2 regions of the Dysosmobacter sp. Sow4_B12 genome follow, and region 1 is predicted to be linked to the other one. Evidence: predicted binding sites of a transcription regulator. Region 1 holds the regulator's gene; the other holds the start of a gene.

Evidence for each region. Region 1 encodes HrcA, which represses chaperone genes, less so after heat shock. Its sites were predicted from a motif close to TGTTAGCACTCNNNNNNNNNGAGTGCTAACA; they were not measured.
Region 2: ACTQ4R_RS06505 (co-chaperone GroES) is a predicted target of HrcA. The motif match lies at 8,752-8,782, and genes of this name have one in related genera.

The regions. Positions count from the first base shown of each region.
Region 1 covers NZ_JBQKKR010000015.1:13,807-28,720, reverse strand. Annotated here, with positions in the region: gene ACTQ4R_RS11415 (HNH endonuclease) at 1-166, shown strand, start outside; gene ACTQ4R_RS11410 (hypothetical protein) at 515-739, shown strand; gene ACTQ4R_RS11405 (DUF975 family protein) at 921-1,769, opposite strand; gene rsxC (electron transport complex subunit RsxC) at 2,084-3,457, shown strand; gene ACTQ4R_RS11395 (RnfABCDGE type electron transport complex subunit D) at 3,454-4,491, shown strand; gene ACTQ4R_RS11390 (RnfABCDGE type electron transport complex subunit G) at 4,488-5,105, shown strand; gene rsxE (electron transport complex subunit RsxE) at 5,126-5,746, shown strand; gene rsxA (electron transport complex subunit RsxA) at 5,762-6,352, shown strand; gene ACTQ4R_RS11375 (RnfABCDGE type electron transport complex subunit B) at 6,366-7,274, shown strand; THF riboswitch at 7,370-7,478, shown strand; gene ACTQ4R_RS11370 (folate family ECF transporter S component) at 7,561-8,160, shown strand; gene hrcA (heat-inducible transcriptional repressor HrcA) at 8,387-9,433, shown strand; gene ACTQ4R_RS11360 (nucleotide exchange factor GrpE) at 9,430-10,035, shown strand; gene dnaK (molecular chaperone DnaK) at 10,084-11,937, shown strand; gene dnaJ (molecular chaperone DnaJ) at 12,021-13,157, shown strand; gene ACTQ4R_RS11345 (histidinol-phosphatase HisJ family protein) at 13,166-13,978, shown strand; gene rpiB (ribose 5-phosphate isomerase B) at 14,039-14,476, shown strand; gene ACTQ4R_RS11335 (putative glycoside hydrolase) at 14,511-14,914, shown strand, end outside.
Region 2 covers NZ_JBQKKR010000004.1:67,481-82,394, forward strand. Annotated here, with positions in the region: gene ACTQ4R_RS06460 (LacI family DNA-binding transcriptional regulator) at 1-1,022, shown strand, start outside; gene ACTQ4R_RS06465 (endonuclease/exonuclease/phosphatase family protein) at 1,019-2,056, shown strand; gene ACTQ4R_RS06470 (HAD family hydrolase) at 2,077-2,844, shown strand; gene ACTQ4R_RS06475 (CarD family transcriptional regulator) at 2,879-3,391, opposite strand; gene ACTQ4R_RS06480 (aminotransferase-like domain-containing protein) at 3,829-4,977, shown strand; gene ACTQ4R_RS06485 (SPFH domain-containing protein) at 5,032-5,976, opposite strand; gene ACTQ4R_RS06490 (NfeD family protein) at 5,973-6,428, opposite strand; gene ACTQ4R_RS06495 (THUMP domain-containing class I SAM-dependent RNA methyltransferase) at 6,602-7,711, shown strand; gene ACTQ4R_RS06500 (diacylglycerol/lipid kinase family protein) at 7,739-8,665, shown strand; gene ACTQ4R_RS06505 (co-chaperone GroES) at 8,832-9,116, shown strand; gene groL (chaperonin GroEL) at 9,179-10,804, shown strand; gene ACTQ4R_RS06515 (potassium channel family protein) at 10,979-11,626, opposite strand; gene ACTQ4R_RS06520 (TrkH family potassium uptake protein) at 11,642-12,988, opposite strand; gene ACTQ4R_RS06525 (hypothetical protein) at 13,297-13,473, shown strand; gene ACTQ4R_RS06530 (DUF4118 domain-containing protein) at 13,543-14,914, shown strand, end outside.

The sequences.
Region 1 (14,914 bases):
CTGGCGGTGCCATGCAGTAGCGCACGGGACCAGGCTCCCGGAATACGACATGATGCAGCCAGCGGAGATTTGCCAGGCATGCGTGGAATACGTCGCGGACCTGTACACGGACCTGGGCTTCGTCTGGAATCCGTGGGAAGAAAACATGCAACGGTGGGGGCCTTGATGGCCCTCGCTTTTCTTTTGGCAGCACGGTGCTTGACGATACGGGGGCGGCGGCCATTGGGGCACTCCTCGCGGGGGATCGTCGGCCCCGCTTGCCGCCGCTTCGCCCCTGCGCCGCTACGCTTGCTCGGGGCTTCGTCGGTGTGCGGCCGGTCGTGGCCTTGAGGCCCCGCCCCTTGTTCGCAAATCGCCCCGGCTAGTATGCGCCGGGGCGGTTTGCTGGCCGCCCGCGCCGCCCTGGTCGCGGTCGCGCGCGTGGTTGTCGTGGCGCTGGCGTGGGTCCCCCCGGCGGCGGGCCGGGTCCCTGCCCTGGCCCTGGCCTCCCCCCCTCGGTGGGGCGCGCTCTGCGGTGCTTGTCGTGGCGCTGGCGGGCGGCGCTCCGCCGGGGCGGGGGGGTCTTACTTGCCCCCCTCCGCCCCTGGGCTGGCGCAACTCCTTCGCCATGGCGCTTGCGGCGGCGGGGGTGCTATATGTGGTGCTGGCGCTGCTCCTGGGCACAAGATGTTGCGGCAGGTTCGCCCCCTGCCCCCTGTCCCCCTCCCCCCTCCGGGGGGCGGGGGAAAGCGTGGGATAACGGGAAGGAAGATAGTTACGAAAGAAACCCAGGAGGGGTGTCTTTCGTTTTTGATCATAAGTTTTTCTGAACTTTTTAAGTGCAGAAAAACTTGCTTCCGTTTGGCAAAAAGACTTTTTTGCCAAACGGAAGCCCCCGGCGGGTTCTAAAACCCGCCGGGGGCTTGTACGTTGATAGGGGCTTACCAGCCGCCCAGGTCGTCGGGGTGGATGCGGCCGTTCCAGCCGTCCTGCCGGGGCGGCTCCGCGCCGAAGCCCACACCGGAGGTGGACTTGGCGGTTTCGAAGTACCCCAGCTCCGTGCACTGGTAGACCGGCAGGTAGAACAGGGACACCACCAGGCTCCACAGGTCGATGATGAGGATCCACGAAAAATCCGACAATGCCAGCAGGGAGGTGATAAGAGCGGGAGTGCCGGCCAGGCCCACGATCGCGGAGAGCTCCTGGTAGGACACGCACCATTCCAGCACGGCGGAGGGGAGGGCGGCCAGGAACGCCCAGCCGTAATAGCTCAAATCCAGCAGGAACAGCTGCGCCTTGTAGCCGACGGTCTGGCGCTTGCTCATGTCCAGAGCCTCCATGATGCCGATGCCGGGGTTTTCGTAGAGGTTGTACAGGGCGAAGCGGTAGCGGTAGGCGGCCACGATGCCGGGGATGACGAACAGCATGGACCACAGGGCGATAAACACCGTGATGACGATGTTCAAGCCGATGACCTTGCCCACGAAGGCGAAGCCGTCGAACAGGGTCAGAAATTCCGCCCGCTCACCCCGGCGGATGGCCATGCAGTACAGGACGAAGCCGGCGGAGAGCACCATGCCCACCAGCCAGGTCAGAACGGAGACAAAGGTGCTCAAAAGGCTCCCGATCCCCAGGGCCGCGCTGCCGCCGGACAACACGTCCGCCGCGTCCAGCACCAGGACGAGTCCCAGGTACAGGGCGGTCATGGCCATGGGGGAGACCTGGGCCGTGCGCAGCAGGGCCTTGGAGTCCCGCTTGAGTTGCTTGCGGTCAATTTGCTGTACCATCATGGTAAATGCCTCCGGAATGAGATTTTGATTGGACATTATAGCATGGTTTTCCGCCGCTGACAAGGGAAGCGCCCGGCGGGGAGGGAGGGGACACCGAAAAAGATGTAAAAAATCACAAATTCCGCCGCAAAAAAACGGCTTATTTCCGCAAAAACTGTCGTTCACAGTCTGGACAAAATTTGAGTTTTGGTGTAGAATCAAACGCAGTATGTGGTAGTATCGCCAGGGCAGAATTGCGCCCCGGCCCGCGTGCCGGCGGGACGGAGCCGGTATGTGCCCTGGACGCTATCAGGAGTAAAAATGAGGTGAAGACAATGGCACAAGCTTTCTTTGGCGGCGTTCATCCCCATGACATGAAGGCCGCGACCAATGAAAAGGCCATCGAGCAGCTGGCTCCCCCGGCAGAGGTGGTCATCCCCATGTCGATGCACTTTGGCGCACCCTGTACCCCCCTTGTGAAGGTGGGCGACCAGGTAAAGGTGGGCCAGAAGATCGGCGAGTTCCGTGGCTTGGGCGCACCCATCCACGCCAGTGTTTCCGGCAAAGTCAAGGCTGTTGAGCCCCGTCCCTATTCCATGGGCGGCAACATGGTGTCCGTGGTCATCGAGAACGATTTCCAGGACGAGCTCAGTGAGGAGGTCCAGGCCCCTGCGGACCCCGACGCCCTCACGGTCGACGAGATGGTGGAGATCGTGAAGAACGCCGGCATCGTCGGCATGGGCGGCGCAACGTTCCCCACCCACGTCAAGATCTCCGGCGGTATCGGCAAGGTGGACACCGTCATCATCAACGGCGCCGAGTGCGAGCCCTATATCACCGGCGACCACCGCACCATGCTGGAGCGTCCCGAGGAGATCATCGGCGGCGCCACCTATCTTGCCAAGATGTTCGGTGTGGATAAGGTCGTCATCGGCGTTGAGGACAACAAGCAAAACGGCATCGACGCCATGAACAAGGTCATCGCCGAAAAGAACGCCCCCGTGGTGGTGGAGCCCCTGCGCTGCCGTTACCCCCAGGGCGGTGAGAAGCAGCTCTGCCAGGCCATCACCGGCAAGCAGGTGCCTCCCGGAGGCCTGCCCTCCAACATCGGCTGCGCCGTATTCAACATCAACACCACCGTGTGCATCTACCGGGCCATCACCAAGGGCATGCCCGTGGTGAACAAGGTCGTCACCGTGTCCGGCAGCGGCATCGTGGAGCCCAAGAACATCGAGTGCCCCATCGGCACCCCCGTGTCCCTGCTGCTGGACGCCTGCGGCGGCGTGAAGGACGGCACCTACAAGCTCATCGCCGGCGGCCCCATGATGGGCATGGCCCAGTACACCGCGGACATTCCCGTGGCCAAGGGCACCGGCGCCATCCTGGCCTTCTGCGAGAACGAGGAGCAGACCGTTGAGCATCCCCAGTGCATTCGCTGCGGCAAGTGCGTGGCCGCCTGCCCCGTGCACCTGGAGCCCCTGTTCATGTACCAGTACGCCGAAAAGGGCATGGTGGATGAGCTGAACGACGCCCATATCATGGACTGCATGGAGTGCGGCGCCTGCGCTTATACCTGCCCCGCCCGTATGCACTTGACCCAGATGTTCAAGACCGGCAAGCAGCTGGTGAAGAACAAGATGGCTGCCGACAAGGCCGCCGCAGAGGCCAAAAAGGCCGCGGAAGAGAAGAAGGAGGCTGTGAACAAATGACGGATTACAAGAATTTGAAGCTCATTGCCACTTCCAATCCTCATATCCGCGCCGCAGAGACCACCCGTTCCATTATGCTGGACGTGATCATCGCCATGGTGCCCGCTCTGATCTGGGCCGTGGTGTGCTTCGGCGTCAAGGCCTTGACACTGACCGCCGTGTCTGTGCTGGGCTGCGTGTTCTTTGAGTGGCTGTACCGCAAGGTCATGAAGAAGCCCCAGTCCGTGGGCGACCTCAGCGCCGTGGTCACCGGCATGCTGCTGGCGTTTGTCTGCCCCGTGACCACTCCCTATTGGATGATCCTCATCGGCGACCTGTTCTCCATCGTGGTGGTCAAGCAGCTCTTCGGCGGCATCGGCAAGAACTTTGTCAACCCCGCCCTGGCCGGCCGCGCCTTCCTGCTGGGCAGCTATGCCGGCAGCATGACCACCTGGCTGGACCCCGCCGCTAACAAGGCGCCCCTCATGGGCTCCGTGGCTGACGTGGTCACCCGCGCCACCCCCCTGGGTATGATGAAGGGCTCCGGCGCCGACCTGGAGGCCAGCTTCGCCAGCCTCAAGGAGACCTATTCCGTGGTGGATATGTTCCTGGGCAAGACCGGCGGCTCCCTGGGCGAGGTTTCCGCCCTGCTGCTGCTCATCGGCGGCGTGTACCTCATCTGGCGCAAGGTCATCAACTGGCAGACCCCCGTGGCCTATATCGCCACCGTGGCCGTGCTGACCTTCCTGTTCCCCAAGGCCGGCAGCGGCATGGACTGGATGCTGTACAGCGTGTTCGGCGGCGGCTTGTTCCTGGGCGCCTTCTTCATGGCTACCGACTACGCCACCTCCCCCGTTACCAAGAAGGGCCAGCTGATCTTCGGCATCGGCTGCGGCCTGTTCACCGTGCTCATCCGTTACTTTGGCTCCTATAACGAAGGCGTCTGCTACTCCATCATGGTCATGAACCTGTGCGTGGCCCTGATCGACAAGTACACCAAGCCCACTCGTTTTGGCGTCGTAAAATCCGATAAGAAGGAGGCGGCTGCGAAATGAGTAACGAAGTGCAGACCAAGGAAAAGGTCAACATGGACCCCAAGTACATCATTAAGCTGACCGTGACTTTGTTTGTGACCTGCGTGGTCGTGGCCGGCCTGCTGGGCCTGGTCAACAGTGTGACCGAGGGCCCCATCGCTGAGATCAACAAGGCCAAGACCGAGGAGGCCATGAAGGCCGTCGTGGCCGATCCCGAGGGCAGCACCTTCTCCGACGCGCTGGAGATCACCGGCGACATGACCGCCGCCGCGTCCTCCGCCGGCGGCTCCATCACCGAGGCCTACGAGGTCCAGTCCGGCGGCGCTCCCGCCGGCTACGCGCTGAAGGTCGTGGCCTCCGGCTCCCAGGGCAACATCGAGATGATGGTGGGCGTGGACGCCGAGGGCGTCGTCACCGGCGTCTCCATCGTCAACAACTCCGAGACCGCGGGCATCGGCTCCAAGGTCATGAGCAACGAAAACGGCGTTCTGGATCAGTTCATCGGCAAGAGTGCCGCTGACGGTACGCTGGCTGTGGGCAAGAACGTGGACGCCATCACCGGCGCCACCGTGTCCAGCCGCGGCGTCACCACCGGCGTCAACGCAGCGCTGGCCGTGGCCGGCGTCATGGGCTGAGAAGGGAGGAGCGAAAACTTATGAATTTGAAAAAACAGTTTATGGATGGCCTCCTGTATCAGAACCCCGTTCTGGTCCAGGTGCTGGGTATGTGCTCCACCATGGCCATTACCACATCCTTCTTCAACGGTCTGGGCATGGGCCTGGCCGTCACCATCATCCTGACCCTGTCCAACGTCATCATCTCCGCGATCCGCAAGATCGTGCCTGACAAGATCCGTATCGCCATGTTCATCGTGGTCATCGCGGGCTTCGTCACCATGGTGGACCTGTTCCTGCAGGCCTTCGTTCCCGCCCTGGCCGAGTCCCTGGGCGTGTTCATCCCCTTGATCGTGGTGAACTGCATCATCCTGGGCCGCGCCGAGTCCTTCTCCTATAAGAACGGCGTTGTGGCCTCCTTCTTCGACGGCGTCTTCCAGGGCATCGGCTACACCCTGGTCCTGCTGACCATGTGCATCATCCGCGAGCTGCTGGGTGCCGGCACCTTCGGCGGCGGCCTGCTGGGCGCCGGCGGCAAGGGCATCCAGATCATCCCCGCTCAGTTCCCCGCCGGTATGCTGACCCTGCCTGTGGGCGGCTTCCTGGTGCTTGGCTGCCTCATCGCCGCCATGCAGTGGGCGCTGTCCAAGTCTAAGAAATAAGGAGGATAGGAACGTATGGAACAGATCACTAACCTCCTGGCGATCACGCTGGGCGCCATTCTGGCGAACAACTTCATCTTCTCCCAGTTCCTGGGCATCTGCCCCTTCCTGGGCGTTTCCAAGAAGGTCGACACCGCCGTCGGTATGGGCGTGGCCGTCACCTTCGTCATGGGTCTGGCCTCCGCCATCACCTGGCTGGTCAACACCTTTATCCTGGTTCCTCTGAACCTGGGCTACATGCAGACCGTGGCGTTCATCCTGGTCATTGCCTCTCTGGTGCAGTTCATCGAGATGTTCCTGCAGAAGGCCATGCCCACCCTGTACACCGCCCTGGGCGTGTATCTGCCCCTGATCACCACCAACTGCGCCGTTCTGGGCGTGGCTCTGCTGAACATCCAGAACAACTACAACTTCATCGAGTCCGTGGTCTACGGCGTCACCGGCGGCCTGGGCTTCCTGCTGGCCATCGTGCTGTTCGCCAGCATCCGTGAGCGCCTGGTGTTCGCGGATTATCCCAAGGCGTTCGAGGGCTTCCCCATCGCCCTGGTCACCGCCGGTCTGATGGCCCTGGCGTTCATGGGCTTCTCCGGCTTGAAGATCTGGTAAGGAGGCAGTTGAGATGAATATTGCATATGCTGTTATCGTGCTGGGCGTGCTGGGCGCTGTGTTCGGCTTGGTCCTGGCCGTCGCCTCCAAGATCTTTGAGGTGAAGAAAGACCCCCGCGAGGAAGCCATCCTCAGCCATCTGGCCGGCGCCAACTGCGGCGGCTGCGGCTATCCCGGCTGCGCCGGCTGCGCTGCCGCCATCCTGGCCGGTGACGCTCCCGTGAATGCCTGCGCTCCCGCCGGCGCCGAAAACGCCGCCGCCATCGCGGAGATCATGGGCCAGGCCGCTCCCACCGGCGAGCGCCAGGTGGCCTTCGTCCGCTGCAACGGCGGCACCAACGCCAAGAAGCGCTTTGAGTATGTGGGCGTGAAGGACTGCATCTCCGCTACCAAGGTTGCCGCCGGCCCCCTGGAGTGCAGCTTCGGCTGCCTGGGCTTCGGCTCCTGTGTCAATGCCTGCCAGTTCGGCGCCATGAGCATCGGCCCCAACGGCGCCGCCGTGGTGGACCCCGAGAAGTGCACCGCCTGCATGGCCTGCGCCAACGCCTGCCCCCGCCATTTGATCACCTCCGTCCCCGCCTCCAAGAAGGTCCACGTGCTGTGCGCCAACCAGGATAAGGGCAAGGCCGCCATGAGCGTCTGCGCCAACTCCTGCATCGGCTGCGGCCTGTGCCAGAAGGAGTGCAAGAAGGACGCCATCCATGTGGTGAACGGCGTGGCCGTCATCGACTATGACAAGTGCGTGGGCTGCAAGCTCTGCACCAAGGTCTGCCCCCGTGACGCCATCTCCCCCGTGGCTACCGCCGAGGAGAAGGAAAAGTACAAGGCCATTAAGAAGGCCCAGGCTGAGAAGGCTGCCGCCGCCAAGAAGGCCGCCGAGGAAGCCGCTGCCAAGGCCGCTGAGGCTCCCAAGGCTGAGTAATTGATTTTCCACTGAAAAAAGGTCCCTGAATCGCAAGATTTAGGGACCTTTTCCATTGCTATTTTTGTGGAAATGGAATATCATGACATCAGTAAGGCAGAGTAGGAACACACGTGTGAAATAGTGCCGGAAAAACGGGGAGTTGTTTTCCGGACGAAAGGACCGCTTTGGGGTCTTGCAGTGTGTGTTCCGCATCCCGCTGCCGCATATAGGACATGGGTGAGACCTTCCTCTGTGCGGCGCTCCGGTACCGGACTGCCGAATTTTACAGAAGGAAGGTATTTTTATGTCTCTCTATCCCCATCCATTTTCCGCCGGCTATTGGCGGGACGCTGTCCGGGAGCTCCGCGACCTGCGGAAGCTGACCTTCGCGGCGCTGATGATCGCCATGTGCGTGGTGCTGGGCCACATCCCCTCCGTGCCCCTGTTCGGCGGCGCCAAGATCACCTGGGGCTTTTTGGCCAGAGCCCTCTGCGCCCTGGTGTGCGGCCCGGTGCTGGGCGTGGTGTTCGGCTTTTCGGAGGACATCCTCAGCTTTTTCCTCACGGGCGGCGGCGGATACCCCTTTTTCCCCGGCTACACCCTCACCACCATGCTGGGCGTTTTGATCTATGCCCTCTTTTTGTACCGGGCGGAGCTCACCATCCGGCGGGTGTTCCTGGCAAAGCTGCTGACCAACATCCAGAACGTGGTGCTGGGCTCCCTGTGGTCCGCCATCCTCTATGGAAAGGCGTGGTCCGTCATGGCAGCCGGCAGCGCCATCAAGAACCTCATCATGCTGCCCTTCCAGACGGCGCTGCTGGTGCTGCTGTTTGCCGCGCTGGCGCCGGCGCTGCGGCGGGCCGGCCTCATTCCCGGGCAGACGGCGGGAAAGATCCGCTGGTAAAAACAGGCGAAAAAGGCGGGCGCGGGCCCGCCTTTTTTCGCGCTCTGGAGGGGAAACGGCCGCAAAACCCCGTCGGCTGTCAAAAGTTCAAAAACCTGTCTCCGTTTGTTCACAAATTGTTTATAAGCATCCATTGACAATACTTTCCCGTGGTGGTAAACTCGCTTTAGCACTCGGGGGAAATGAGTGCTAACCCAACAAGAGAACAGCGGAACGGGAGCGAGCCATGGAACTGACGGACCGGAAAAAGAAAATACTGAAGGTCGTCATTGAGGACTACATCCGCACCGCCGAGCCTGTGGGCTCCAAGGCCATCGCCGCCGAAATGGGCGGCAAGGTCAGCTCCGCCACCATCCGCAACGAGCTGGCGGACCTGGTGGATCTGGGCTATCTGGAGCAGCCCCACACCTCCGCCGGCCGGGTGCCGTCCCCCAAGGGCTACCGGCTGTATGTCAACGAGCTGATGGAGCGGCAGCGGCTGAGCCTGGCGGAAACGGAAAAGATCAACCAGTCCCTGCAGCTGAAAATGGAGGAGCTGGACCACATCCTCTCCCAGGCGGGCCGGGCGGTCAGCTCCTTTGTGAACTATCCCGCCTACATGAGCGTCACCGGCCGCAAGAGCCTCACCGCCAAGCGCTTCGAGCTGCTGCCGGTGGATGAGCGCAGCTGCATCGTGGTCATGATGATGAGCGACGACCGGGTGAAAAGCCAGCTGCTGCGCCTGCAGCTGAAGGTGGACCTGGAGCAGCTGCCCACCCTGGTGAGCCTGCTGAACGGGCATTTCACCAACATCTCCCCGTCGGAGATGAACCAGCGCCTTATGAACGTGGCGGAGCAGATCCCGCCCCAGCTGTTTTTGCTGCTGTCCCAGACCATTTCCTACGCGGCGGACTCCCTGGAGGAGGCCAGCCAGCGGGAGATCGTCACCGCCGGGACCAAGGAGCTTTTGAAGCTGCCGGAGTTCCGGGACGCCGACAAGGCCCATCAGCTGATGAGCTTTATGACGGACAGCAAGGAGAACCTGCCGCTGCCGGACGAGGGGCCTATGAAGATCCTCATCGGGCCGGAAAACGTCAGCGACGCGCTGAAAAACGCCAGCGTCGTGGTGGCCAGCTACGACATCGGCGACAATATGCGGGGCCTCATCGGCGTGGTGGGTCCCACCCGCATGGATTACGCGGCGGTGGCCGCGCGGCTCTCCGGCTTTGCCGACGGGCTGACACGGCTGTTTGGAAAACAGGAATTACCCCCGAAGGAGGATACGAAGGAATGAGCGAAGAGACGAAGCAGCCCACCGCTGAGGAGACCCCGGAGACCCAGGCGGGGGCGGAGCAGACCGCGGAACAGACCGCCCAGGAGCAGACGGAAAAGACCGGCAAAGGCAAGAAGAAAAAGGAAAAGGAGAAAACCTATACCCTGACCCAGCAGCAGATGGAGGCCGCGGAGCTGGCCGCCAAGCAGCTGGAGTCCGTGAAGGACCAGTTCGTCCGCCTCACCGCGGAATATGACAACTACCGCAAGCGAACTGCCAAGGAGAAGGATAGCCTGTACCAGGATGCCAAGGCGGACACCATCAGCGCCTTTTTGGCGGTGTACGACAATCTGGAGCGTGCCGCCGCCAGCGAGGGCGGAGAGGACTCCCCCCACAAAAAGGGACTGGAGATGATCTTCACCCAGTTTAAGGACATTCTGCAAAAGCAGGGCGTCACGGAGATCGAGGCCCAGGGCAAGCCCTTTGACCCGGAGAAAATGAACGCCGTCATGCACATCGACGACGAAAATCTAGGGGAGAACGAGGTGGCCCAGGTGTTCCAGGCGGGCTTCATGCTGGGTGACAAGGTCATCCGCCACGCCATCGTCCAGGTGGCCAATTAACATAGAGAGTAAACAAAACGTTTTCGATATATTTAGGAGGAATCATTTATGTCTAAAGTAATCGGTATCGACCTTGGTACTACCAACTCCTGCGTGGCCGTCATGGAAGGCGGCGAGGCAGTCGTCATCCCCAACGCGGAAGGCAACCGCACCACCCCGTCCGTGGTGGCGTTCTCCAAGACCGGCGAGCGCATGGTGGGCCAGGTGGCAAAGCGCCAGGCCATCACCAACCCCGACCGCACCATCTCCTCCATCAAGCGTGAGATGGGCAGCGACTACAAGGTCACCGTGGACGGCAAGGCATACACCCCCCAGGAGATCAGCGCCATGATCCTGCAGAAGCTGAAGGCGGACGCCGAGGCCTACCTGGGCCAGACCGTCACCGAGGCCGTCATCACCGTTCCCGCTTACTTCACCGACGCCCAGCGTCAGGCCACCAAGGATGCCGGCAAGATCGCCGGCCTGGATGTCAAGCGCATCATCAACGAGCCCACCGCCGCGGCCCTGGCCTACGGCGTGGATAAGGAGCAGTCCCAGAAGATCATGGTCTACGACCTGGGCGGCGGCACCTTCGATGTCTCCATCCTGGAGATCGACGACGGCGTCATCGAGGTCCTGGCCACCGCCGGCAACAACCGCCTGGGCGGCGACGACTTCGACGAGTGTGTCATGAAGTACCTGGTATCTGAGTTCAAGCGCACCGACGGTGTGGACCTCAGCGGCGACAAGGTCGCCATGCAGCGGCTGAAGGAGGCCGCCGAGAAGGCCAAGATCGAGCTCTCCGGCGTCACCACCTCCAACATCAACCTGCCCTATATCACCGCCGACGCCACCGGCCCCAAGCACCTGGACGTGACCCTCACCCGGGCCAAGTTCAACGAGCTGACCGCTCATCTGGTGGATGCCACCATGGGCCCCGTGCGCCAGGCTATGTCCGACGCCGGCCTGCGTCCCTCCGACCTTTCCAAGGTCCTGCTGGTGGGCGGCTCCAGCCGTATCCCCGCCGTGCAGGAGGCCGTGAAGAACTTCACCGGCTCCGAGCCCTTCAAGGGTATCAACCCCGATGAGTGCGTGGCCATGGGCGCCGCCCTCCAGGCCGGCGTGCTGACCGGCGACGTCAAGGGCCTGCTGCTGCTGGATGTCACCCCCCTGTCCCTGGGCATCGAGACCATGGGCGGCGTGTTCACCAAGCTCATCGACCGCAACACCACCATCCCCGTGAAGAAGAGCCAGATCTTCTCCACCGCCGCCGATAACCAGACCAGCGTGGAGGTCAACGTCCTCCAGGGCGAGCGTGAAATGGCTGCCGCCAACAAGAGCCTGGGCCGCTTCCACCTGGACGGCATCGCTCCCGCCCGCCGGGGCGTGCCCCAGATCGAGGTGACCTTCGACATCGACGCCAACGGCATCGTCAACGTCTCCGCTAAGGACCTGGGCACCGGCAAGGAGCAGCACATCACCATCACCTCCTCCTCCAACATGAGCAAGGAGGACATTGAGAAGGCTGTGAAGGAAGCCGAGCAGTATGCCGCCCAGGACAAGAAGCTGAAGGAAGAAGTGGAGACCCGCAACCAGGCCGACCAGATGGTCTACCAGAGCGAAAAGACCCTGGCCGAGATGGGCGACAAGATCCCCGCCGACGACAAGAACAAGGTCCAGGCCGGTATCGACAAGCTGAAGGAGACCTTGAAGGGCCAGGATACCGCCGCCATCAAGGCCGCTACCGACGAGCTGACCCAGGCCTTCTACGCCGTCAGCGAGAAGCTGTACCAGCAGGCCAACCCCCAGGGCGGCGCCCAGGCGGGTGCCCAGCAGCCCGGCGCCGACGCCGGCACCCAGGGCGGCCAGTACTACGACGCTGACTACAAGGTCGTGGACGAGGATGACAACAAGAACAAGTGAGCGACCCTCTCATAAAACGTATCAGGGACAGTGCGTGCCGCCTGTCCCTGATACGGCGTTTCGGAATATGAGGAGTTTTCAATATGGCAGAGAGCAAGCGTGATTATTACGAGGTCCTGGGCGTTTCCAAGGGCGCCTCAGAGGACGAGATCAAAAAAGCTTATAAGAAAATGGCCCGGAAGTACCATCCTGACCTAAACCCGGGAGACAAGGCCGCCGAGGAGAGCTTCAAGGAGGTCAACGAGGCCTATGAGGTCCTGTCGGACCCCAACAAGAAGGCCCGGTATGACCAGTACGGCCACGCCGGCGTGGACCCCAACTTCGGCGCCGGCGGCGCCGGATTCGACGGCAGCTTCGACTTCGGCGACCTGGGCGATATTTTCGGCAGCTTCTTCGGCGGCGGCTTCGGCGGCGGCGGACGGCGCACCAATCCCAACGCGCCCCAGCGGGGCGAGAGCATCCGCATGTCCCTGGCCATCAGCTTCGAGGAGGCGGCCTTCGGCTGCGAAAAGGCCGTCACCGTGGAACGCACGGAGCAGTGCGACACCTGCCACGGCAGCGGCTGCGCCCCCGGCACCACGCCGGAGGTATGCCCGGACTGCCGGGGCACCGGCCAGGTGCAGGTGCGGCGGCAGACGCCCATGGGCGTTTTCGCCACCAGTTCCCCCTGCCCCAAGTGCGGCGGCAAGGGCCAGATCATCCACCAGCCCTGCAAGGACTGCCACGGCAGCGGCACCGTCCGCCGCCGCAAGACCATCCAGGCCACCATCCCCGCCGGCATCGACAACGGCCAGACCATTTCCATCCGGGGCCAGGGCCACGCCGGCAAGAACGGCGGCCCCGCCGGCGACCTGCTCATCACCATCACTGTGCGGCCCCATGAGCTGTTCCGCCGGGAGGGCACCAGCGTGCTGTGTGAGGCACCCATCACCTTCACCCAGGCGGTCCTGGGCGCAGAGCTGGAGATCCCCACCATCGACGGCAAGGTGAAATACACCCTGCCGGAGGGCACCCAGTCCGGCACTACCTTCCGCCTCAAGGGCAAGGGCATCCCCTCCATCAACGGCCGGGGCCGGGGCGACCAATACGTCACGGTCTATATCGAGACCCCCCGGAACCTGAACAAGGAGCAGAAAGAGGCTCTGAAAAAGTTTGCCGAGAGTGTGGGCGAGGGCAACTATGAGGAGCGGAAGAAATTCTTCAAGAAATTCAAAAAGTGAGGTCCGCCATGTATCTGGCTGATTACCATACCCATTCCCGTATCTCTCCGGACGCCCGTTCCCCCATGGCGGACATGGCGGAGGCGGCCATCGCCGCGGGGCTGGATGAGCTGTGCTTCACGGACCATGTGGAGCCCATCGTCTGGGCCACGACCCAGCCCCGGGGCCCCTATGACTGGCAGGCCCTGACGGAGGAATTCGCCAGGGCCCAGGCGGCTGTGGGCGGCCGCATCACCCTGCGGCTGGGCGTGGAGCTGGGAGACGCCCCCTGGGACTTTGCCCATACGGAGCGATTGATGGCGGACGCGCCGCAGCTGGACTTCATCATCGGCTCCATCCACATGCTCTCCGCCGCCTACGGCTGCACGGACCTCTATTACTTTGACCCCGCTGACGACGCGGCGGCCCGCCGGGGCATGGCGGATTACCTGGAGCTGGTGCGGCAGCTGGCCAATTGGGACGGGACCTATTCCGTCCTGGGCCACTTGACGCTGCCCCTGCGGTATCTCAATGAGAACCGGGGCTTCCAGCTGACCTTCGATGGCTTTGAGGCGGAGATCGAGGAGATCCTCCGCATCCTCATCCAAAAGGGCCGGGGCATCGAGCTGAACACCAACCGGGGCCACACGCCCCTGCCGGATGAGAAATGGCTGCGGATGTACCGGGACCTGGGAGGCGAGATCATCACCCTGGGCACCGACGCCCACGACCCCACGTATGTGGGCTGCGCCATCCGGGAGCGGCAGGAGCTGCTGCGCCGGTGCGGCTTCCGGCGGTTCTGCACGTTCCGGCGGATGGAGCCGGTATGGCACGAACTGTGATTGATTTTTGAAAACAGCGGGCATATAATAAGGCTACTTTAAAAAACGGGAGGACCTACCATGAAAATTGCATTGGGCTGTGACCACGGCGGCTACGAGCTGAAGCAGCACGTCATCAAGGTGCTGGAGAAGCTGGGCCATGAGTATGAGGACTTTGGATGCTACAATCTGGACAGCTGCGACTACCCCGATTTCGGCGCCGCCGCCGCCCGGGCCGTGGCAGAGGGCAAGTGCGATCGGGGCATTGTCATCTGTACCACCGGCATCGGCATCTCCATCGCCGCCAACAAGATCAAGGGCATCCGCTGCGCCCACTGCGCCGACTGCCTGGAGGCGGAGATGACTCGCCGCCACAACGACGCCAATATGATGGCCATCGGCGCCGGCTTCACTGGCAAGAACATGGCCGAGCGCATGGTGGAGGTGTTCTTGAGCACCGAGTTTGAGGGCGGCCGCCATGCCCGCCGCGTGGATAAGATGATGGCCCTGGAGGGCTGAGCCCCTCCCGAATCAGCGAAAAGAGGTGAAAGAGATGGCAGGCCCCAGAGGGTATCACAGCTACCGCGGCCGCAGTCCCAAGTGGAAGATCGTGCTGGCAGTGCTTCTGGTGCTGGTCATCCTGGGCTCCGTCGGCTTTATGATGGTGCAGGAGCGCATTGTCTACGATGAGACGGGGACGCCCCACTTGATGGTTCCGGAGAAGAAAAAGGAAGACCCGCCGCCGGAGGAAGAGCCGGTGAACATCACCATCCAGCAGACGGAGAAGAACCAGCGGCTCCAGGCGGTGCAGCTGGGCGATGACCCGGCGGCCTGGCTGGCGGAGGTGGAGGCGGCTGGCGGACAAAACGCCTTTGCCGTTACGGTGAAGGCCCCCGGCGGCCAGTTGCGCTACCCCTTTGCGGAGGCATCGGCGGTCAGCGGCGCGTCGGCGGCGAA
Region 2 (14,914 bases), on a different contig from region 1:
ACGTGGCCGCCTTGGCGGGCGTCAGCTTTGCCACCGTTTCCCGTGCTTTGGACGACCGTCCCGAGATCAGCCGGGAGACCAAGGAGAAGGTGCGCTCCGCCTGCGTGCAGCTGGGCTATGTGCCCAATGCGGCGGCCCGGGGGCTGACCGGCCAGTCCACCCACACCATCGGCGTCATCGTGCCGGACATCTCCAACCCTTACTATTCCGGCATGGCCACCGCCATCGAGCAGCAGGCGGCGGAGCGGGGATACCGGGTGCTGCTGAGCAATTCCATGCGCATCCAAGAGCAGGAGCTCAAGGGCATTGACGGCTTTTTGTCCCGCCAGATCGACGGCGTGCTCATCTCCGCCCTGTCCCCGGCGTCCCAGGCCCTCCACAAAGAGCGCTTGGGAAACCTGCCGTGCGTGTATATGGGCGTGAACCACGGCGACGCGTGCAGCTATGTCATGGCGGACAACGAGGTGGGCGCCTATGAGGCCACCCGCTATCTGGTGGAGCTGGGCCACCGGGATATTTTGTTCTTTGGGGGCCGCACCACCTCCCGCACCCGGGAGCTGCGCGTCCGGGGGTTCCGCCAAGCGTTGTCAGAGGCGGGGCTGGAGGGACGGGACCTGCCGGCGCCCGCGGATGTGGGCCTCATGCGGAACTGGAGCTATGAGACTGCTTTGTACTTGTTCCGCCAGGGGGGACCCCTGCCGGAGGCTATCTTCGCCTTTTCCGACGTCACCGCCTTGAAGATCATGGAGGCGGCGGAGGAGTGCGGCGTTTCCATTCCCAGGGACATCTCCCTGGTGGGCTACGATAACATTTCCTTTGCCGCCCTGCCCCGCATCCACCTGACCACCGTGTCCCAGAAAAAGTACCAGCTGGGCCGCATCGCCGTGGACAGGCTAGTGGAGCAGATCGAGGGAAAGCGGGAACAGACCGTGGACCTGATCCAGCCGGAGCTGATGGTCCGCTCCACCTGCATGGACCCCCGCCTGCGGCGGCACAGCAACATAAAGGAGGCACATGCATGAACGGAATCCCCAATGAAGAGCGGCAGCGGTTGGGCGCCCTGCTGGACCACGCTTCTCAGGCGGAGGTCATGGCCCAGATCGGGCAGTTTTCCCAGGCGGAGGTCCACAATCTGGCGGACCCGCCGGCGGAAAAGCCGGCGGAGATCGGGACGCTGGTATTCAACATGGAACGGGGCGTCTGCCTGGAGGAGCTGGGCGATTTCCTGGAGAGCTGCCCGGCGGTAAAGCCCTTTGACGTGATCCTGGCCAACGAGCTGGACGACGGCTGCGTCCGCTCCGGCTGCCGGGACACCACCCGGCTCCTGGCGGAGCGGCTGGGCATGAATTACGTGTTTGGCCTGGAATTTATCGAGCTGGTGAACGGGGAGGACCCCAAGGGCTTCCACGGCAACGCCATCTTCTCCCGCTGGCCCATCACCCGGGCCAAGGTGCTCCGCCTGCCGGAGCAGTACAACTGGTATTTTGACCGCCAGCGCCGCATCGGCGGCCGCCTGGCCATCCTGGCGGAGCTGGACGTGGCGGGCACGCCGGTGGGCGTGGCCACCATCCATCTGGAAAACCGCACCCACGGCCCCGGCCGCCAGGCGCAGCTTGACACGGTCCTGGCCGCGGCGGAGGAGATGTTCCCCGGCATGCCGGTGATCCTGGGCGGAGATTTGAACACCAACACCTTCGACGGCCGGGACAAGGACGCCATTCAAGAGATTGCCGGCGACGCGGGGCTGCAGCGCCGCTGCCTGGAGGATGTGGCCCGGTGGGAGGGCTGCCTGGGGGCGGCGGAGGCTGCCGGATACCGGGCGGTTCCGGACCATCCCGTTGCCACCCGCCGCAAGCCCCTGCCGGGAGGGGGGCACCTGGACCTGCGGCTGGATTGGCTGCTGGTGCGGGGTGCCCAGGTGCGGGAGAGCCGCACCATTTCCACCCGCACGGAGGATTGTGGCTTTGCACCTCCCGATTCCGCTCTGGCACGGTTTACCGGCCAGGAGCTGTCCGACCACAACGCGGTTTGGGCGTCCTGCGCCCTTTCAAAATAAATCATTGAGGAGGCATATCCATGCTGACGACCGTATTATTTGACATGGGCGGAACCCTGGAGGACATCTGGAACAACAAGGAGACCCAGGCGGAGGTCATGGTGAAGCTGCAGGAGACACTGCGCGCCCATGGCCTGGAGCCCGGCTGCGGGCCGGAGGAATTTGACCGCCGGGTCATGGCGGGCCTCAAGGCCTATAAAAACTGGAGCGAGCCCGCCATGCGGGAGCTGAAGCCGGAGGAGATCTGGCCGGATTACTATTTGAAGGAGTTCGGCTTTGACCGGGCGAAGCTGGAGGCCATCGCCGAGGAGCTGGCCAACCTGTGGGAGGTCACGTATTATCACCGGGAGCTGCGTCCCGGCGTGGAGGAGATGCTGCAGGCGCTGCAGCAGCGGGGCTACCACCTGGGCGTTATTTCCAACAACGCCTCGCTGTACAATGTGTTCAATGTGCTGGAGGATTACGGCATCCGCAAATACATGGAGGATGTGACGGTGTCCAGCGTCACCGGCTACCGCAAGCCCCACGGGGAGCTGTTCCGCATCTCCATGCGCCAGATGCAGGTGGAGCCGGCGGAGTGCGTCTACGTGGGCGACACGGTCTCCCGGGATATTATCGGCTCCAAGCGGGCGGGCTTTGCCAAGGCGGTGCAGATCGGCTCCTACCTCTCCGCAGAGAAGGACGCCGGCGTGGCCGCCGACGCGGAAAAGCCGGACCTGGTGGTCAGCGACATCCGGGACATCGTTCCCTGGCTGGACGAGATCAACCCCGAAATGGCGCTGAAGTAAATAAACAAAAAGCGGGCGCCTTGCGCCCGCTTTTTTACGTTTGTCCTCCGTCCACCCGCCGGGCGATGTAAGGCTCCACCTGGTCAAAGGGGATATCCAGCGCCACGGAGAGCTCGCCGTATAACAGCCGCTCCGCCTGCTTCATGAACCGCTCGTCCACCATGCCCAGCCGCCGCTTCTGGGCCTCCGCCTGCCGGCGCTTGGCGTAAATGGACATCATCAGCTCCACGAGGTCCCGGCAGTCGTGGGAGCGGACAGCCGACTGATAGTGCTGGGCCAGGGCCTGGAGGGTGGGCCCGTGGTAAGCCTCCGCCCGGATGGAGGGGATCAGGTCGATGAGGGCTTCGGCCTCCTCCCGGGAGATCACCGGCCGCATGGGAACTTTCGCATTGTCCACCGGCGTGTAGATCACGCCGTCCTGCTGCAAGGGCTTGAGAAGATAAAACCGCCTGTTCCGGTCCGCTCCGATGCCGCCGGGACAGGTGATCTCCTCCACGCGGCAGACGCCGGTGGCTCCGTATACCACCAAATCTCCTGGTTGAAACATCTGGCTTCCCCCTTCAAAAAATCTTCCGAAAAGAAAAAACGGGCGGTCCGGCAACTGGACTTACGTCTGCCGGGACCGCACGCTGCATACATAGTTTACCATGTTTTGGGGGACAAATGTAAGAAAAACTTCCTAAAAAAATCCGCGGGAGCCGGAGCGGGGGAAAATCTGTATGCAAAAAATACAAAAATACCCAAGGGAAAACGGCGGTTTTCCGGGATCTCGCGGGATATGGCTCCGCGGCGCCGGACACGCTTGACGGCGGACGCCGCGGGCCTTATAATGGACAACAATCAAGAAACGGAGCAAGGGCGCTCGCTGTGAGCGGCCTTGCTCCGTTTCCTTTTTTCGCAGGGGCGGCGCTGGGTTCCCGCCCCCGGGGAATTCGAAAAGGGAGGACCTTTATGGATATTTGATTTGCAAAGCGCACGGAGCAGATGAACTCCTCCGTGGTCCGGGAGACGCTGAAGCTGACCTCCCGGCCGGACATCATCTCCTTTGCCGGCGGCATGCCGGCGCCGGAGGTGTTCCCGGTGGAGGCCATGCGGGCAGCATCGGACAAGGTGCTGACCGCGGCGGGCCCCATGGCCCTGCAGTACGGCCCCTCCGACGGCTACCGCCCCCTGCAGGAGAAGATCGCCGCCCGCCACCGCCGGGAGGGCATGGCCTGCCGGCCGGAGGATATCTTGATGATCAACGGCTCCCAGCAGGGCCTGGACCTGGCGGGCAAGCTGTTCTTAGACCCCGGGGACCTGGTGGTGTGCGAAAACCCCACCTACACGGCGGCACTTTCCACCTTCCGGTCCTACGAGTGCGGCTTTTTGCCCATTGACACCGATGACGACGGCATGATTCTGGAGGATCTGGAGAGGAAACTGGCGGCCAATCCCAGGGCCAAGCTCATCTATGTCATCCCCACATTCCAGAACCCCACCGGGCGCACCTGGTCCCTGGAGCGGCGGAAGGGCCTGCTGGCCCTGGCGGAACAGTACCACCTGCCTGTTCTGGAGGACAACCCCTACGGCGAGCTGCGCTTTGAGGGAACGGACATCCCCACCCTGCGGTCCATGGACACCCATGGAAACGTGGTGTACATGGGCTCCTTTTCCAAGATCCTCAGCCCCGGCATCCGCCTGGGCTGGCTGGTGGCCGCTCCGGAGATGCTGGGTATGTTTGAAACCGCCAAGCAGGGGTCCGACCTGCAGGCCAGCACCTACAGCCAGATGATGGTGGACACCTATCTGGCGGATAACGACCTGGACACCGACATCCGCGCCCTCAACGCCCTGTACCGCTCCCGGCGGGACTTGATGCTGTCCGTCATGGAGGAGACGTTCCCGAAGGGCTCCCGCTGGACCCACCCCAACGGCGGGCTGTTCCTTTGGGTCACGCTGCCGGAGGGAGTGGATACCGCCGCCATCATGCCCCGGGTGGTGGAGCGGAAGGTGGCCTACATCCCCGGCCAGACCTTTTTCGCCGACGGCGATGTCACCAACACCCTGCGGCTGAACTTCTCCAACGCCAACGAGGCGCACATCGTGGAGGGTATCTGCCGCCTGGGCCGGGTGCTGCGGGAGCAGCTGTGAAGAGAGAACAAAAGGGAGCCGCGGCAGACGCCGCGGCTCCCTTTGCGCGTGAAATTATTCCGCCTTGGGCTCTTCGCTTTCAAACACGGCCTTGGCGCTGGCGGCCAGGCCCGCCAGCCCCTGCAACTCGCTGGGGATGATGATCTTGGTGGCCTTGCCGTCCGCCACCTTTTCCATAGCCTCCAGGGCCTTCAGCTTCACCACCTGGTCGTTAGGGGCGGCCTCGTTCAAAAGCTTCAGCGAGTCGGCCATGGCCTTCTGCACCTGCATGATGGCCTGGGCCTCGGCCTCGGCGGCCATGATGCGGGCCTCCTTTTCGCCCTGGGCCTTCAAAATGGCGGCCTGCTTCTCGGCGTCCGCCCGCAAAATGGCGGACTGCTTCTCGCCCTCGGCCACCAGGATCTGGGACTGCTTGGTGCCCTCCGCCTGGAGAATGGACTCCCGGCGCTCCCGCTCCGCCTTCATCTGCTTTTCCATGGCGTTCTGGATCTCCTTGGGCGGGATGATGTTCTTCAGCTCCACCCGGTTGACCTTGATGCCCCAGGGGTCTGTGGCCTCGTCCAGAATGGCCCGCATCCGGGAGTTGATGATGTCCCGGCTGGTGAGGGACTGGTCCAGCTCCATGTCGCCGATGATGTTCCGCAGGGTGGTGGCCGTCAGGTTCTCAATGGCGTTCATGGGGTGCTCCACACCGTAGGTGTACAGCTTGGGGTCTGTGATCTGAAAGTAGATGACCGTGTCGATCTGCATGGTGACATTGTCCTTGGTGATGACGGGCTGGGGAGCGAAATCCGCCACCTGCTCCTTGAGGGACACCTTTTTGGCGATGCGCTCAATAAAGGGCACCTTGATGTGCAGGCCCACGTTCCAAACGGCCCGGAACGCACCCAGGCGTTCCACCACATAGGCCCGGGACTGCTGGACGATGACGATGTTGCTGATGATGACCACCAGCAGCAGGACCACCAGAATGGCAGGGACGATCCAACCGAAGTTCATGATGCTACCTCCGCTTTTTCTTCAATTTTTTCCACAAAGAGCTTGACGCCCTCCATGCGCAGGACCTTCACCGTGGCCCCCGGGGGAATAACGCTGCCGTCTGCGCTGCGGGCTGTCCACGTCTTGCCGTCCACATAGACGGCGCCGGTGGAAGCGGCGTTGTCCACGGCCTCCGTGACCCGGCCGGCCTGGCCCAGGGCCCGGTCCGCGTTGGTGGCCACGGTGCCGTCTTTGCTGAACCGGCGCACCAGAGGCCGGGTGGCCGCCAGGGCCGCCGCCGACACGGCCAAAAACAGCGCCACCTGGACGCCTGTCCCGGCGCCCAAAAGCGCCCCGGCCAGAGCCGCCGCAGCGCCGGCCACGAACCAGATGGACACCAGTCCGGCGGTCAGGGCCTCCACGATGCCGAACAGCACCGCCGCGCCCAGCCAGAGCCAACTCATCAGATCCATACTTCCTCCTATCCGCTTTGCCGATCTGTATAAACTCATCATAGCATGCCCGGACCGGGAAAAGCATTTCATTTTGGTTACAAACCGCAGGAGAAAAATGCCGCATTGCGTATCCTAACGTTTTCTGATATACTGGTCCCGGAAAACGACTGGAAACAAAGGAGGTGCGGGCCATGACACTGACGGTGCCCTGCCTGTTCGGGCTGGAAGCCCTGGTGGCGGATGAGATGAAGCGCCTGCAATTGAAGGACGTTCGGGCGGAAAACGGCCGGGTCCACTGCGAGGGGACCTTGACGGACATCGCCCGGTTGAATCTAAACCTGCGCTGCGGCGCCCGGGTGCTGATGGAGCTGGGCTCCTTCCAGGCGCCGGATTTTGAGGCGCTGTTCCAGGGTGTACTGGCCCTGCCGTGGGAGGATTATATTCCCCGGGACGGAGAATTTCCCGTGAAGGGCTACTCCCTCAACTCCGCCCTCCACTCCGTCCCCGCCTGTCAGGCCATTGTGAAAAAGGCCGCCGCCAAGCGGCTGGGGAACGCCTACGGCTGCGAGACCCTGCCGGAGACCGGCAGCCGCTATCAGATCCAGTTCGCCATCATCAAGGACACCGCCACGCTGTACCTGGACACCTCCGGCGAGGGCCTGTACAAGCGGGGCTACCGGGCCCAGAATATGGGTGCCCCCCTGCGGGAGACGTTGGCGGCGGCGCTGGTGACCCTCTCCCGCTACCGGGGCAGGGACCCCTTCTGTGACCCCTTCTGCGGCAGCGGCACCATCCCCATCGAGGCGGCCCTCATCGCCAAGAACCGGGCCCCGGGCCTGGACCGGAGCTTCGCCGCCCAGAAGTGGAAGAATATGGATTCCAAGCTGTGGCTGGACGCCGCCGACGAGGCCATGGACAAGGAGTTCCACGGCACCTACGACATCTGGGGCGGCGACATCGACCCCAAGGCCGTGGAGCTGGCGAGGCACAACGCGGAGCTGGCCGGCGTGGAGGACTGTGTCCGCTTCGAGGTGGCGGACGCGGGAGCATTCCACCGGGACAGCGAGTACGGCCAGCTGGTCACCAACCCGCCCTACGGTGAGCGCCTGCTGGAGAAGAAGGAGGCGGAGGAGCTGTACCGGGTGTTCGGCCGGGCGCTTCGGGACCTGCCGCCCAAGTGGCGGGTGGTGGTGCTCTCCTCCCACACGGAGTTTGAGCGGTGCTTCGGCCGCCCGGCGGACAAGAAGCGCAAGCTGTACAACGGCATGCTCAAGTGCGACGCGTTCCTGTACGGGAAATAAAGAGAGAAAAACGAGGGGGATGTCCTGGTGAAGCATGTGTTCATCATCAATCCCAACGCGGGAAAGCGGGACCAGACCGCCCGCATTTACGACATGGCGGACCGCCTGCGGGACCGCCACGGCCTGGAGTGCGCCTGTATGCTGACGGAGCGCCCCGGCGGTGCCACGGAAATGGCCCGAAAGCTGGCGCAGACCGGCGAGGACTTGCGGCTTTACGCCTGCGGCGGCGACGGCACGGTCCACGAGGTGGCGGAGGGCGTCGCCGGGTACGTAAACGCCGCCATGACGGCCATCCCCACCGGCACCGGCAACGATTTTTTGAAAAACTTCGGCCCGGACGCCGAAAAATTCAACGACGCGGAAAACCTGTGGGACGGGGAGGCCTTTCCCCTGGACCTCATCGACTGCAACGGCCGCCTGTGCCTCACCATCGCCTGCAACGGCATCGACGCCCGGGTGGCGGACAGCGTCCACCAGTACAGCGGCCTGCCGCTGCTGTCCGGCCGGGGCAGCTATTTAGCCGCCGTGGCCGCCAACGTGCTGCTGCGGCCGGTGGGCAGCCGCTGGACCGTCTGGCTGGACGGCGAGCGGCTGGAAGGGGAATTTTTGCTGGTGTCCATGTGCAACGGCCGCTATTACGGCGGCGGGTCCATGCCGGTGCCGGAGGCCCGGATGGACGACGGCGTGCTCCACACCATCCTTGTGAAAAAGGTGGAGCGCAGTAAATTTGCCCGGCTGTTCAGCGTCTATTCCGCCGGGGACTATCACCTGCTGCCGCCGGAGCTGGTGCGGGTCAGCACCGCCCGCACCGTCCGTATCCAAAGCGGGGAGGAGCTGGTCACCTGCCTGGACGGGGAGTGCTTCCGGGGCAGGGAAGTGGTCATGACGCTGTCGGACAAGCGGCTGAACTTCTTCGGCCCCAAGGGCTGCAGCCCAAACGCCACCGCCCGGTGAGGCCGCGGCGGGAACATTTACAAATTCTTCATAACTTTTCCGCGATTTCCCCTTTACAAACGGAATCAGTTGCGCTAATATAGCAGCGTTAGCACTCGAGGAGATTGAGTGCTAACGCTGAAATTGTTTTTTCAAAAATTTTTATATTCTTAAGGAGGAACCCCAAATGAAACTCACTCCGCTTGCAGATCGTGTCATCCTGAAAATGGTTGAGGTCGAGGAGACCACCAAGGGCGGCATCATCCTGACCGGCTCCGCCAAGGAGAAGCCCTCCGTGGCCGAAGTCATCTCCGTTGGCCCCGGCGGCAACGTGGACGGCAAGGACGTGGTCATGACCGTGAAGCCCGGCGACAAGGTCATCACCAGCCAGTACGCCGGCACCAAGGTCAACCTGGAGGACGTGGAGTACGTCGTCGTCCGCCAGAACGACATCCTGGCCATCGTCGAATAATTCCATCACCACTTAAACTATTTCGCGTTTGCGAATCATCTTTATTTTGGAGGTAGTTTATCATGTCTAAGCTCATCAAGCGCGGCGACGAGGCCCGTAAGGCCCTGGAAGCCGGCGTCAACACTCTGGCCGATACCGTCAAGGTCACCCTGGGCCCCAAGGGCCGCAACGTGGTCCTGGACAAGAAGTACGGCGCTCCCCTCATCACCAACGACGGCGTGACCATCGCCAAGGAAGTGGAGCTGGAGGACCCCTTTGAGAACATGGGCGCCCAGCTGGTGAAGGAAGTTTCCACCAAGACCAACGACGTTGCCGGCGACGGCACCACCACCGCCACCCTGCTGGCCCAGGCCATGATCCACGAGGGCCTGAAGAACCTGGCTGCCGGCGCCAACCCCATCGTGGTCCGCAAGGGCATGGCCAAGGCCGTGGAGGCCGCTGTGGCCGAGGTCAAGAAGCAGGCCAAGACCGTGGACGGCTCCAAGGACATCGCCCGTGTCGGCGCCGTGTCCAGCGGCGACGAGGAGATCGGCAAGCTGATCGCCGACGCCATGGAGAAGGTCTCCTCCGACGGCGTGATCACCATCGAGGAGTCCAAGACCGCTGAGACTTACAGCGAGGTCGTGGAGGGCATGCAGTTTGACCGCGGCTATATCACCCCCTACATGGCCACCGATATGGAGAAGATGGAGGCTGTCATTGACGATGCCTATATCCTCATCACCGATAAGAAGATCTCTGTCATCGCCGACATCCTGCCCATCCTGGAGCAGCTGGTCCAGTCCGGCAAGAAGCTGGTCATCGTGGCTGAGGATGTGGAAGGCGAGGCCCTGAACACCTTAATCGTCAACCGCCTGCGGGGCACGCTGAACGTGGTCTGCGTGAAGGCTCCCGGCTTCGGTGACCGCCGCAAGGAGATGCTGCAGGATATCGCCACCTTGACCGGCGGCACCGTCATCAGCGAGGAAGTCGGCCTGGAGCTGAAGAGCGCCGACATCTCCATGCTGGGCCGCGCCCGCCAGGTGAAGGTCACCAAGGAGAACACCACCATTGTGGACGGCGCCGGTGACTCCCAGGCCATTCAGGACCGGGTGGCCCAGATCCGCGCCCAGATCGCCAACACCACCAGCGAGTACGACAAGGAGAAGCTCCAGGAGCGCCTGGCCAAGCTGGCCGGCGGCGTGGCTGTCATCAAGGTGGGCGCTGCCACTGAGACCGAGATGAAGGAAAAGAAGCTGCGCATCGAGGACGCTCTGAACGCCACCCGCGCCGCTGTTGAGGAAGGCGTGGTCGCCGGCGGCGGCACCATCTTTGTCAACATCATCCCCGCCGTGGAGGCTCTGCTATCCACTGTGGAGGGCGATGAGAAGACTGGCGTCCAGATCATCGCCAAGGCCCTGGAGGCCCCCATCCGTCAGATCGCGGCCAACGCCGGCCTGGACGGCTCCGTCATTCTGGAGAAGGTCCGCTCCTCCGGCAAGAACGGCTACGGCTTCGACGCCTATAAGGAAGAGTACTGCGACATGGTGGCCTGCGGCATCATCGATCCCGCCAAGGTGACCCGCTCCGCGCTGGAGAACGCCGCTTCCGTCTCCTCCATGGTCCTGACCACCGAGTCCCTGGTGGCCGACAAGCCCGAGCCCCCCGCTCCCGCAGCTCCCGCTCCCGATATGGGCGGCATGTATTGATCGGCAAAACACAACACAAAGCCGCAGGCCGAAAGGCCTGCGGCTTTTTCATCTTGTCTTGACAAAGGCAAAACAACAAGCACTCTCCGGCCTTGCAAGGTGGCGGAGGGTGCTTGTTGCTGCAAGTGCGGCATGATTTTCCCGCGCCCGGGGCGGCAGGCGGAAGCAGCGGCCTTACAGGCTCAAAAACCGCTGGGCGTCCCGGTTGCTGCCCAGAATGAAGATGGTCTCATCCGCCGTGAAGCAATGGGCGGGGCCCGGCAGCGGCTCCAGCTTGCCGTTGCGCTTGGTGGCCAGCACGTTGATGTGGTACTTTTGACGGACCGCCAGTGCCACGATGGTCTTTCCCACCCAGGAGGCGGGTACGGCGGTTTCGAAAATGGAGTGGTCCTCCGTCAGCTCAATGTAGTCGAAAATGTGGTCGGCACTGTACCGCACCGCCGCCCAGGATGCCATTTGCTTTTCCGGGTAGATGACGTCGTCAGCGCCGTTGCGCAGCAGGAACTTGGCGTGTACGTCCCGGGCCGCCCGGGCCAGCACGAAGGGGGCCCCGTGCTCCTTCAGCAGCGCGGTGGTCTCCAGGGAGCTTTGAAAATCGTCGCCGATCGCCACCACGCACAGGTCAAAATTGCGGACGCCCAGAGACGCGATGAACTGCTCGTTGGTGCTGTCGCCGATCTGGGCGTTGGTTACCAGGGGCAGGATGTCGTTGACCCGCTGCTCATCCCGGTCCACTGCCAGGACCTCGTGACGCAGCTCCCGCAGCTTTTCAGCCATGTGCCGCCCAAAACGGCCCAGACCGATCAAAAGCACAGATTTCATATGTAGGCTCCTTTCTTATCCCACCGTTACCGGCTCTTGCGGGAATTGAGACGCGGATGTGCCGTTTCCGGCCGTGAAGGCATAGATCATGGTCAGCCCGCCTACGCGGCCGAAGTACATGAGAAAAATCAAGATCATTCTGGAGGCGGCGGAAAAACGCGCGCTGCCGCCGAGAGACAGGCCCACCGTGCCGATGGCGGAGGCCGCCTCGAACAAAGCGTCCATCAGCGGGACGGCGTCGATGCAGCAGATCAAAATACCGCCCGTGAGGAACAGCAGGATGTACAAAAGGAAGATGGCGCAGGCGCTTTGGAGGGCGGAGTCCTGGACCCGCCGCCCGAAGCACTGGGCGCTGCGCCGCCGCCGGAAAACCGCCGCGGCGCTTAACAGCAGGACGGCGAGGGTGGTGGTTTTGAAGCCGCCGGCGGTGGAGCCGGGGGAGCCGCCGGTGAGCATCAGCAAAATGGTCACAAGCTGGCCGGCCTCGGACATCCGGGCCAGGTCCACGGTGTTGAAGCCGGCGGTCCTGGGCGTGACGGACTGGAAGAGGGCGGCCAGGAGTTTTTCCCCGCTGGACAGGCTCACCCACTGGGGGAGGCGGAACTCATAGAGCAAAAAGAAGAAAAAGCCAAACAGCAGCAGGGCGGCGGTGGTGACTAAAATGAGCTTGCTCTGCAGCCGGTATTCCTTGCAGCGCAGGCGGTGGACGGCAGCGTCCTGCCAGGTGAGAAAGCCCAGGCCTCCGATGACGATCAGAAGAATGACCACCACATTGACGGCGGGGTCCCCCACATAGCCTGTTAGGGAGGAAAAGGGGACGTCCCGGCCCATTAGGTCAAAGCCGGCATTGCAGAAGGCGGAGACCGCGTGGAAAACGGCGTACCAGAGCCCGCGCCACAGTCCCATCCGGGGACAGAAACGAAGGGCCAGAAGGACGGCTCCCACACCCTCCATGATAAAGGCGGCCTTTAAAATAAAGCCCGTCATGCGGACGATGCCGCCCACTTGGGGAGCGGAGATGGACTCCTGCATGACCCAGCGCTGCTTCAAACCGATCCGCTTTCCGGAAAAGATGGAGATGGCCACGGCCATGGTGACAACGCCCATGCCGCCCACCTGGATCAAAAACAAAATGACCAGCTGCCCGAACCCGGACCAGTAGCTGGCCGTGTCGTGGACCACCAGGCCAGTGACGCAGGTGGCGGAGGTGGCGGTAAACAGCGCGTCAAAAAAAGACGCCCCGCCCTGTCCCCTTGTGGAGAAGGGGAGCATCAGCGCCGCCGTTCCCAGCAGGATCAGAAGAAGGAAGCCGAAAATGATGACACGGGCGGGTGATACCCGCTCGCTTTTCCAAAAGGGCATGAAGGCCCCACGGAGCTTTTCTTTGAACACGCCGGAGCTGCCTCCCCTGTGTGACAAGTGTAAGAACATATAAAGGTTAATTGTATTATAGCATGGGGGAAATGAGGACTTTATTAGGGTTCTTTACACGGCATTAAAATTACATTAAGAAGCGGCGCGGTCCGGGCTGCCGCGCCCGAAGGCGGCAGGCAGTATTAATGCAATCTTAATCTCCTGCGGAAAATGTAAATCTCACCCATAGATGTTTGCGTTTATAATAAAAGTAGAGAACACAGCCGCGTTTGCCGCGGTGATGGGGAGGGGTCTGTGTGGAGGCTTTGATTCTGGCCGGAGGATTTGCCTGTATTGCCGTGATGGGCTTTTTCGTCATGGGACGTCTGGGAAAATTTCTGGATCAGGGCGGCATCCGCCCCTACTGGGACGAGGAGGAAGAGCAGACCTCCGGAGAGGCGGAGAGCATCACAGCGGACATCCCGGGTGAGTAAAACCGTTGCAGCATGGATGGCCAGCGGCTATAATCAACGGTGAGGACCACTGCGAGAGGAGGAACGCTCATGCAGGATGATCACCGCCCGGGCCCCGGCTCCCCCCACAGCCTATGGCAGGCGGAAGAAGTGCCGGGAGGCCAGCTGAAGATCTTTTTCGGTTACGCCGCCGGTGTTGGCAAAACTTACGCCATGCTGGAGGCGGCGCGGCGCGCGAAGGCCGCCGGCGTGGACGTGGTGGCGGGGTATATCGAGCCCCACACCCGGCCAGAGACCCAGACGCTGCTGCAGGGATTGGAGCAGCTGCCGGCAATGTCTGTCCTGTGTAAAGGGACGGAACAGAAGGAATTTGACCTGGACGCGGCGCTGGCGCGGCATCCCCAGCTGATTTTGGTGGACGAGCTGGCCCATACCAACGCCGAGGGCTGCCGGCATGTCAAGCGCTACCAGGATGTGCAGGAGCTGCTGCGGGCGGGCATCAATGTTTATACCACCGTCAACGTCCAGCATCTGGAGAGCTTAAACGACAAGGTGGCCGCCATCACCGGCGTGTCCGTGGCCGAGCGGATCCCCGACAGCGTGTTTGACTCCGCGGACCAGGTAGAGCTGGTGGACCTGGAGCCCGCGGACCTGCTGGAGCGCCTGCGGGAGGGAAGGGCCGGCCGTCCCCGGCAGGCCATGGGGAATTTCTTTACCGACCAGAATTTGGCCTTCCTCCGGGAGATCGCCCTGCGGCGCACGGCGGACCGCCTGGACACGACCCCCTGGCTGGAGGGAAATGAAAAGCCGAAGGCCGGCGAACACATTCTGATCTGCCTGTCCGCCTCCCCCTCCAACGCCAAGGTCATCCGCACCGCCGCCCGTATGGCGAAGGCCTTTCACGGTGCCTTTACGGCGCTGTTTGTGGAGACGCCGGATTTTGCCGCCATGTCCGAGGCGGACCGGACCCGCATCAGCGCCAATGTGCGGCTGGCGGAGGAGCTGGGCGCCAGGATCACCACCACCTACGGCGACGACCCGGCGGTACAGATCGCGGAATACGCCCGCATCAGCGGCATCTCCAAGATCGTTCTGGGCCGCAGTCCGCGCCGGAGCGGAGTCCACCACACCAAAAACCTGGTGGACCGGCTGAACGAACTCGCCCCCGACCTGGACATTTATATCATCCCGGACCAGCGGGGCAATCAGACGTCGCCCCACGCCCTCAGCCGGAAAAACACCCAGGAGCACCTCTCCGCCCTGGACATCCTAAAGACTCTGGGAGTTTTGACCCTGTGCACCCTGGGCGGTTATTTTTTCTCATTCCTGGGCATTTCGGACACCAATATCATCATGCTGTACCTGCTGGGCGTGCTGGTCATCTCCATGGTCACCACGGGCCGCAGCTACAGCCTGCTCTCGTCGGTGCTGTCGGTGCTGATCTTCAACTTCTTCTTCACCG